3 regions of the Streptococcus mobilis genome follow, and region 2 is predicted to be linked to each of the others. Evidence: predicted binding sites of a transcription regulator. Region 2 holds the regulator's gene; each other region holds the start of a gene.
What was found. Region 2 encodes Rex, which represses fermentation and respiration genes when NADH is low (regulators of the CRP and FNR family bind a similar motif). Its sites were predicted from a motif close to TTGTGAANTANTTCACAA; they were not measured.

Region 1 (3,281 bases), 580 kb from region 2:
GAAACCAGGAGTAAGGCTGGAATTTTCGGATTAATGCTAGATGGAACTTTCTTGGCATTTTCCTTTGCCAAACGGGATTCATGAAGCATGGCTTGTGACATCAACTGCTTATATGCTAGTAATTTATATTGTTGTCGTTCAGTTTCAGTCAGAGTTGGATTTTTTATATAAAAGGACTCAGGGAAATAGCGTAATAAGCCAATCTTACTGCTCCAATAAGCCACAGTAAGCAAGGCCTGATTATCCTTTAAATCTTCATAACTCGCTGGCAAGGCCCAATCCAGGCCAATCAAAGCCTTCACTTCATTCGGATATTTCTCTTGCCAAGCAAGACTCTCTAAACTAGCCATAGAATGCGAAATAATCACATAAGGTCCTGAAACATGAGCTTGCGCCAAAGCTTGACGCGTCTCAGAAAGGACCCCCATCACATCTCTTGAACGATCACTATCTTCGCTAAAACCATACCCTGCTCGCTCCACGATAACAACCTTGTATTTTTTGGATAGGGAATCTGATAGATTCTTAAAGTCTAGGACAGGGGAAGCGATACCAGCACCTGAAAGAAAAACGATTGTTTGAGGCCCTTCTCCTTTAACAGAGACATTCATTCGATGTCCATTGACTGTAACTTGTTTACCAATGGGTGTGAGAAGCTTACTTTCATTTCGTAAACTGAATTGATGAAAAACAAATGTAGCACCTAAAAAGAGCAGGAGAAAGCCACAAACGATCCAGCTCCACAGTTTGAATTTTTTCATAGGCATATTGTACAAAAATTAACCTCTGGAAGCAACCTTTCCCAAACAAAAAAACAAGATCCACATGGGACCTTGCTTTCCTGTTTTTAATTAAGCTTTGCCTTCTGAACCGAATACGTCGATACGTTCTTCAACGGCTGCAGTAATTGCTTCGAAACCTGGTTTCAAGAATTTACGTGGGTCGAAGAGTTTCTTCTTGTCGTATTCTGCTTCGTTTGCATCGTATTCACGTACGAATTGACGAGTAGCATTTGCAAATGCGATTTGGCATTCAGTGTTCACGTTAACTTTCGCAACACCAAGTTTGATCGCTGCTTGGATTTGATCATCAGGGATACCTGATCCACCGTGCAATACGATTGGGAATCCTGGAACAGCTTCAGTCAATTTTTGCAAGTGGTCAAGGTGAAGACCTTTCCAGTTTGCTGGGTAAGGACCGTGGATGTTACCGATACCTGCAGCCAAGAAGTCGATTCCTGTAGCAACCATTGCTTTAGCATCTTCGATTGGTGCCAATTCACCGTCACCGATGATACCGTCTTCTTCACCACCGATAGTACCAACTTCAGCTTCTACTGAGATACCTTTAGCATGAGCTTTTTCAACGACATCTTTCGCCAATTTAAGGTTTTCTTCAACTGGAAGGTGTGAACCGTCAAACATGATTGAAGTGTAACCAGCTTCGATACATTCAAGAGCATCGTCGTAGTGACCATGGTCAAGGTGAATAGCAACTGGTACAGTGATACCCATTGATTCTACAAGGTTAGCGATCAAGTTGCGAGCTACTTTGTAACCACCCATGTATTTAGCAGCACCCATAGAAGTTTGGATAAGTACTGGAGCTTTCTTAGCTTCTGCTGCACGCAAGATAGCTTGAGTCCACTCAAGGTTGTTTGTGTTAAATCCACCAACTGCATAACCATTGTCACGAGCTGCTTGGACAAATTTTTCTGCTGAAACGATTGCCATTTGTCATAGGCCTCCTATAAATTTTTGTGGGATTGATCCCACTTACATTGTTTATTTTATCACTTTTTAGATGAAATTGCTAGCTTTTCCTGTGTCTTTAAGCACTTTCTTATGATAATTAGGGCGGAATCTCCTATCTCCTAAGGCTTTCATCCTAGTAAACAAGTAAAAGAAGGGGACTTACACCCCCTTCAATTCTCTTCTTTAAAATTTTTTAGTGAAAGGAGAAAGGCAATCCCGCAAATCACAAGGAGTCCTCCTGCGACCCATTGAGAATAGAAATAAGCAGCAAATAACTGACTGTCGGTAAACATTTTCCCAAGAAGTCCGTTTACCAATCCCTCAAGAAAGGGAATATTCTCACACACAGCAAGGATTGAGGCAAGAAAGAGAATAAAGCCCGCTATCAAAAAGAGATTGGGAATCCATCTTTTCAGCCTTTTTTCATCTCTGAGCAGATACTTAGAAGCAATCGCCACTAAAAAAATGAAAACATTCCATATGTTTAAGGCGATAAAATATCTAAAAGTATCCTTGTATGCGCCTATCGCCATCGCTAAAATCAGGATAGGACCGAAAAAATTAATGGCACTTCCCAATAGTGCAAAGAGGCCATCGGCCAAAACCAGATCCTTTTTCTTCATGTTCTCACCTCATCTCACACCTATTCTACCACAAAGAAATTTGAAAACAAAAAAAGATAGCCGAAGCTATCTTGATCCGATGCGGAGAGAGGGACTTGAACCCTCACGACCTAAAGCGGTCACAGGATCCTTAGTCCTGCGCGTCTGCCAATTCCGCCATCCCCGCGATTGAGTACTTTACTAGTATATCAATCAACGACTTTTTTGTCAAGATTTTTTTCAAACTTTTTTCAGAGTTTGTCATTTTTTCACACAAAGGGAGCAGGTCCTTCGACCTGCTCCCTTGATTTTTATTTGCTATCGTGGTTTTCAACTGCCGCTGTGATAAAGGCTGTGTAAAGTCCTTCTGGACGGTTTGGACGACTTGACAATTCTGGGTGATATTGGCAAGCGACAAAGAATTTGTTTTCTGGGATTTCAACGATTTCGACCAAACGGTTGTCTGGTGAAACGCCTGAGAAGACAAATCCTGCTTCTTCAAACTGTTCACGGAAAGCATTGTTAAACTCATAACGGTGACGGTGGCGACGTTGCACCACTTCTTGATTGTCATAGGCAGCGGCTGCTTTTGAACCTCGTTTGAGTTTAGATGGGTAAAGACCGAGACGGAGTGTTCCACCCATGTCTTCCACATCGATTTGGTCCCGCATGATATCGATAATTGGATACTTGGTTTCTGGATCCAATTCGGATGAATTGGCCCCTTCCAAGCCTAAAACGTGACGGGCAAATTCGATACAGGTTAACTGCATACCCAAGCAGACACCCAACATTGGGACATCTTGTTCACGCGCATACTTGATGGCTTGAATTTTTCCTTCTGTTCCCCGTTGACCAAAACCACCTGGGACGATGATTCCATCCGCATCTCCAAGGAGTTCTGCCACATTTTCAGCTGTCACAT
Region 2 (3,281 bases):
ATATCAAGGCGGCACTTAGACCGGATACCATTCTTGTCTCTACCATGTTTGCCAATAACGAGACAGGCGATCTTCTACCGATTAAAGAAATCGGAGAACTCTTAAAAGATCATCCAGCTGTCTTTCACGTTGATGCTGTCCAAGCAATCGGAAAGGTCCCTGTCTATCCCGAAAAGTTGGGAATTGATTTTCTCAGTGCTTCTGCCCACAAATTCCATGGACCAAAGGGCGTTGGCTTCCTTTATGCGGCTACCCCAGATTTTGATAATCTCATCCATGGTGGGGATCAGGAAAGTAAGATGAGAGCCAGCACGGAAAATCTTATTTCTATTGTCGGGATGGCAACCGCGCTTCAGCAAGCTACACTTCATCAAGAAGAAAATTTCCACCAGGTTCAAAAACTCGGCCAAGAACTAGTCAATGGTTTAGCAGCCTACGACTACTACGTTAATGCGAATGACGGTCATCTTCCATTTGTTTGGAATCTTGGCTTTCCGGGTGTCCAAAATGATTTATTATTGATGCGACTCGATCTTGCTGGCATTTCTGTCTCTACAGGTTCTGCTTGTACCGCTGGTACAGTTCAACCCAGCCATGTCCTTGAGGCACTCTATGGAAAAGATAGCTCACGCCTAAAAGAATCCCTTCGAATTAGTTTTTCAGAACTCAATACCGTAGAGGAAGTTCAAGACTTCCTCTCAAAACTTAAAGAAATTTTATCATAGGAGAACAATATGGCTTTTGAAACAAGTGTTTCATTGAAAGACTGTAAATATACCTATAGTCTACACCCAAATGTTAAAAAATATACCTTACGTGACAATACATTTGCTGTTACAAAGGTTGGAAATTACGAGTTAAATCGTTTGCTCGAAGCCGTTCCAAATAGCGGCGAAGGCTTCCTACTTAAAATCATTTTTAATAAAGATTTGACAGGTTTTAAGATCAATATTACAGACAAGTCTGGGCTTCGCCTGGTTAATATCTTTAAAAATCCAGAAAATGACATTATCCAACAAAAATTCTATTTCCTAATGGATAGTCTTGTCGAAAGAGAAATTTTCAACAAAACAGAGGCCTAATATGGTAACCTTAACTTATATCGACGCCTACCAAGTAGAACGAACGACTACTTATCCTGACCTTGCAGCCTGTATCCTAGCTTTTTCAGGCTGTGTAACCCTGCCTGACTCTTACTCAATCGTATCCATTGAATACAAGGGGGAAAAGCTCCCCTATACAGGACGAGTCGATGGACTCTATGCTTTTTTGAAAAAGGTAGAACAAGCTGAAAACTAAGCTGATGCTGATGGAACTCTCCATTGCCATCAGCTTTTTCTTTAGACAAAAATATTTTTGAAAAACCGCTCTAGATAGTTGATTTTTTCACAATCTTCCTATACAATAAGAGGGAAAGGTTGTGATATTGTGAAACATGATAAAAATACTCCAATTCCACGCGCAACAGCAAAACGCTTATCGCTCTACTACCGCATTTTTAAACGCTTTAACTCTGAAAAAATAGAACGCGCCAATTCCAAGCAAATTGCTGATGCAATTGGGATTGACTCTGCTACTGTTCGCCGAGATTTCTCTTATTTTGGTGAATTAGGAAGACGTGGATTTGGTTATGACGTAAAAAAACTGATGAACTTCTTTGCGGATCTCTTAAATGACAATGCCATTACCAATGTCGCTATTGTGGGGATCGGAAATATGGGAAGTGCACTCCTCAACTATCGCTTCCATGAACGCAATAAGATGAAAATTGTCATGGCGTTTGATCTAGACGATCATGAACTGATCAATACCAAAAGTAAGGACGGAATTCCCATTTACGGTATTTCCTCCATTAAAGAAAAGCTCAAACAAGAAGGCATTCAAACAGCCATCCTAACTGTTCCAAGCGTCAAGGCTCAAGAAGTGGCTAGCCTTTTGGTAGATGCTGGTGTCAAGGGAATTCTCAGCTTCTCACCAGTGCATCTGACAGTCCCTAAAGATGTCGTCGTCCAATATGTCGATCTCACCAGTGAATTGCAAACACTCCTTTATTTCATGCGAAAAAACGAAGAATAAAGACTTATACATTAAAAAGAAAAAAGGCTGGGACAAAAGTCCTAGCCTCTCAATTATTTTTGGATTGTCGAGCAAGACGCAGTGGTTGAGTGGGCTCTACTACGCTGATTTCATCAGCTTTTACAGCCCTACTCAACTGTGCGGAGGTGGGACGACGAAATCGAATTCTAACGAATTACCGATTTCTGTCCCACTCTCTTTTTTATACCAAATAATCGGTTTCTTCACGGTAACTATAATAGTTTTCTTCAGATACAATCAAGTGATCCAATAAGGTTAAACCCATCACTTCACAGGCCTCTAAGACTCGATGAGTTACTTCATCATCGTTTTTACTGGGAAATACGGCACCAGATGGATGATTGTGAGCCAAGATGATAGAGGTTGCCATGTGCTTTAGTGCATAATGCAGGATTTCACGTGGCTCCGCAATACTTCGATTCACGGTTCCAATAAAAATGGTCTGCTGATGAATAATTTCATTCTGCGTATTTAAATAGAGAGCAACCAGGTGCTCCTGTTTCTTATGGCCGATTTCCTGTTGAATTTTATGGGCCAATTTCTGGCTGCTCATAATCTGTTCGGAAGTCATCAATTCGTCTTTATGAATCCTTCGTCCAAACTCAATCACAGCCTGAAGTTCGATGGCCTTCACCCGGCCAATGCCAGAGATTTCCTGTAGTTCCTCTAGGGTTAATTGACTTAACTCCTTTAAACTATTAACCGAACTCAGAAGACCTTGTGCAATCTCATAAACGCTTTTTTGCTTATTGCCTGTCCGTAAGAGAATGGATAACAATTCTTGATGACTCAGCTTATCTACCCCTTCAGAAACCAAACGTTCTCTAGGAAGCAAAGATGGTTCAATAAATGATATGTCGTACATAATTTCCTCCTCACTTATTAATTCGTAATAAATGGAGAAAACGACAACCTTTCATTATTTACAGGCGATTTCTTCCTTCAAATCATCTAACACTAAGACTTCATCTTTATTAAAGCGGATCTGATAACCTGTTTGAACTTGTTCAAGCTCCTTTAAAAACTGTTGAATTTCACAGCGGATCAAGTACTCCTGGCTCTGAGGAATGGCCTCTAAAGCTTGGTAGACCTGCTCTACTTCGTAGATTCCTTTCGTAATTAAACCATTTCGTGGAAAATCATTTACTAAGAGATTGTAGAAATGATGCAAGAGATGATAAATT
Region 3 (3,281 bases), 890 kb from region 2:
GTGCGTCAAAACGTCCATACCAGTGTCTGCTGCAACAGATCCAGGAACTGTCAATACCAAGGCAGGGTCTACGATGGCAACAGTTGGTGTCAATGAGTAGTCAGCGATTGGGTATTTACGGTTGTTTTCTTTATCAGAGATAACGGCAAATGGGGTTACTTCAGATCCTGTACCAGATGTAGTTGGGATCGCAATAAATTTGGTCTTCTTACCAAGCAATGGGAACTTGAAGGCACGTTTACGGATATCCATGAATTTTTGAACCAAGTCACGGAAGTCCACTTCTGGTTGTTCGTAGAAGAGCCACATTACTTTAGCCGCATCCATTGGAGATCCACCACCGAGAGCGACGATGGTATCTGGTTTAAAGGCACGCATGATCTCAGTACCACGTTCAACGGTTGTGATATCTGGATCTGGTTCTACGTCTGCAAAGATTTGGTAAACCACCTTGTTGCGACGAAGGTCAAGCTGTTCGATGATACGATCAAGGAAACCAAGCTCTACCATAGCGTGGTCTGTAACGATCATGACACGTTCAACGTCACGACATTTTTGTAGGTATTCAATTGAATCACGTTCAAAGTATGTTTTTGAAGGAAGTTTCATCCATTGCATGTTATTTCTCCGGCGTCCGACTTTTTTGATATTCAAGAGGTTGATGGCACTAACGTTGTCCCCAACAGAGTTGCGTCCGTAAGAACCACATCCAAGTGTCAATGATGGCAAGAAGGCATTGTAAACATCCCCGATACCACCGAAAGTCGAAGGAGAGTTGCAGATAACACGAATAGCTTTGACTGCTTTACCAAATTCTTTGGTCAATTCTTCATCAGCAGTATGGATGGCTGCTGAGTGACCAAGACCGTTGAATTCAACCATTTGGCGAGCTTTGTTAATTCCGTCTTCACGGCTTTCAGATTTCAAAACAGCGATGACTGGTGACAATTTTTCACGAGTCAACGGTTCTTTTTCGCCAACTTCTTTACATTCTGCCGCAAGGATATTGGTTCCTTCCGGTACAGAGAAGCCAGCTTGTTCAGCGATCCATGCTGCTGGTTTCCCAACGATGTCCGCATTCAATTTCGCACCTGCACAGTTCTTGCTGTTGGCTTTTACGCCGAAGCAGAACTCTTCAAGAAGGGCTTTTTCTTTTTTGTTGACAAAGTAAGTGTGGTAAGATTTGAATTCTTCAACAAACTCATCGTAGATTTCTTTATCGATGATGACCGCTTGTTCAGACGCACAGACCATTCCGTTGTCAAATGATTTAGACATGACGATATCGTGTGCTGCTTGGCGGATGTTAGCTGATTTTTCAACATAAGCAGGTACGTTTCCGGCACCTACCCCAAGAGCTGGTTTCCCACATGAGTATGCCGCTTTAACCATGGCATTCCCACCGGTCGCAAGGATCGTAGCAACTCCTTCATGGTTCATAAGGGCACTGGTTGCTTCCATAGAAGGTTGGGTAATCCATTGCACACAGTTCTCAGGTGCTCCAGCTGCAATTGCCGCATCGCGTACGATTTGTGCCGCATGAGCAGATGATTCTTGAGCAGATGGGTGGAAGGCAAAGACGATAGGGTTCCGTGTCTTCAAGGAAATCAATGCTTTAAAGATTGCTGTTGAAGTAGGGTTGGTTGTAGGTGTGATCCCGCAGACAACACCGACTGGCTCAGCAATCAAAGTTAAACCAGTGACGTCATCTTCTGAAATGACACCAACTGTTTTGGTGTGACGCATGTTATTTACTACGTGTTCACAAGCGAACAAGTTCTTAGTCGCCTTGTCTTCAAAGACACCACGACCAGTTTCTTCATAAGCATGAAGAGCGAGCTCACCGTGTGCGTCAAGAGCAGCCACAGATGCTTTCGCTACAATGTAGTCCACTTGCTCCTGGTTCAATTTGCGCATCTCTTCAAGCGCCACAAGCGCTTTTTGCACCAACTCGTCTACATGCTTTTCAGCAGCGAGTTTCTTTTCTTCAGGTGAGAGAGTTTTTTTATCAGCCATTTGATGCTTTCCTCCAATGTTTGAAACCCTTATCCTTTTCTAGAACTTTTTCATGTTTTCGGAAATTTTCAAGAATAGTGTAAGAAATTTCGATTTGTTAATTATTTCACAATATAATTGTACTCTATTTTGAGATTTTTGTAAACACTTCCAAGCAACTTTCACAAAGATTTTTTTGAAGTTTGTGAAAATTTTATCAATCCTATTGCTGTGAAAGCAATTATCTAGCAAAATTGTGAAAAAATAATTAAAAAAATTTTTTCTTCACAAAGTGATATTTTCAATTGATTTTTGTAAGCGTTTTCTTAATCTTACTAAAAAAAGCAGCTTTTTACAAGTAAAAAGTTGCTTTTTGTTTTATTTTGTTAGGATTTGTTTTGTTTCAGTTTCAGAGAAGCATTTTTACTTCTTAACTGGACCTTTTTCAGCCTTGTCAAGAGCTTCTTTGACTGTTTGAGCATAGAGTTCTCCACCATTGGTTTCCATATTGAAGTGAACAGAGTCTGTTCCCACCCAAATATTTGGATTTTCAATTGCTACTTGGTACCAGTCCGCAATGGTGATATAGTCGTATTTCTTAGCTAGTTCCAACTCATAAAGTCGGGTTTGAACCGATTCACTGGACTGATCGTTGGCATATCGACCATCATATGGTGTCACAAGGATCAAGCGACGGCCTTTTGGAAGTTTTTCAACGTACTGATCCAGCAACTCTTTGTAGTTGCTCACGGTATTAGTTCCTAGAGCAATGACTACATTTTTTAGGAGAACTTTATTGGAGATATCGGTCTCAAAGACCTTCATTCCATTTTCCAACTGACGGCTCACCACTGCATCGATCTGGATGCCCGGGATCGCTTTGGTTAGGTAGTCCTGCGCTCGCAAGTTAACCGAATCACCAATCATGGTCACACCATTTGAGACGTTATAGTCTGTTGCAGTTGCATTGTCCACCTGCGTCCGTGTAACCTGCATTTTGCTGTCTGCTTGATTGAGCCCACTCACCACCAAACTCTCATCAAAAGCTCCGACGGTTGGTGCAAAGGCGGAGATTCCGACCATCAAGAGAGCCAGTGGAATCATGAGGTAAAAGATCGGCTTGGTCAAAAAACTGAGATCCATCTTCATACCAAAGACCCGAGGTTCCTTGCCTGCAATGGTTGGCTCCAAAATATAGAAGGACAGAGCCGTTAGAATCAAGGAAACGATCGTCGTCACAAGGGCTGCCATCATATTTCCCAAATGTTGAGAGAAGATGATAAAGA

Region 1: a site for Rex is predicted at 1,781-1,798, ahead of AC6IZR_RS09060 (class II fructose-bisphosphate aldolase). Genes of this name have one in related genera too.
Region 3: a site for Rex is predicted at 2,111-2,128, ahead of adhE (bifunctional acetaldehyde-CoA/alcohol dehydrogenase). Genes of this name have one in related genera too.

What each region holds. Positions count from the first base shown of each region.
Region 1 is NZ_AP041823.1:1,877,964-1,881,244, forward strand. Features, by position in the region: gene AC6IZR_RS09055 (alpha/beta fold hydrolase) at 1-767, opposite strand, end outside; gene AC6IZR_RS09060 (class II fructose-bisphosphate aldolase) at 852-1,733, opposite strand; gene AC6IZR_RS09065 (hypothetical protein) at 1,925-2,377, opposite strand; tRNA gene AC6IZR_RS09070 (tRNA-Leu) at 2,458-2,543, opposite strand; gene pyrG (CTP synthase) at 2,668-3,281, opposite strand, start outside.
Region 2 is NZ_AP041823.1:1,295,517-1,298,797, forward strand. Features, by position in the region: gene AC6IZR_RS06105 (cysteine desulfurase family protein) at 1-725, shown strand, start outside; gene AC6IZR_RS06110 (DUF1831 domain-containing protein) at 735-1,082, shown strand; gene AC6IZR_RS06115 (DUF4649 family protein) at 1,084-1,299, shown strand; gene AC6IZR_RS06120 (redox-sensing transcriptional repressor Rex) at 1,429-2,076, shown strand; gene radC (RadC family protein) at 2,279-2,962, opposite strand; gene AC6IZR_RS06130 (hypothetical protein) at 3,017-3,281, opposite strand, start outside.
Region 3 is NZ_AP041823.1:76,676-79,956, forward strand. Features, by position in the region: gene adhE (bifunctional acetaldehyde-CoA/alcohol dehydrogenase) at 1-2,016, opposite strand, end outside; gene AC6IZR_RS00460 (acyltransferase family protein) at 2,419-3,281, opposite strand, start outside.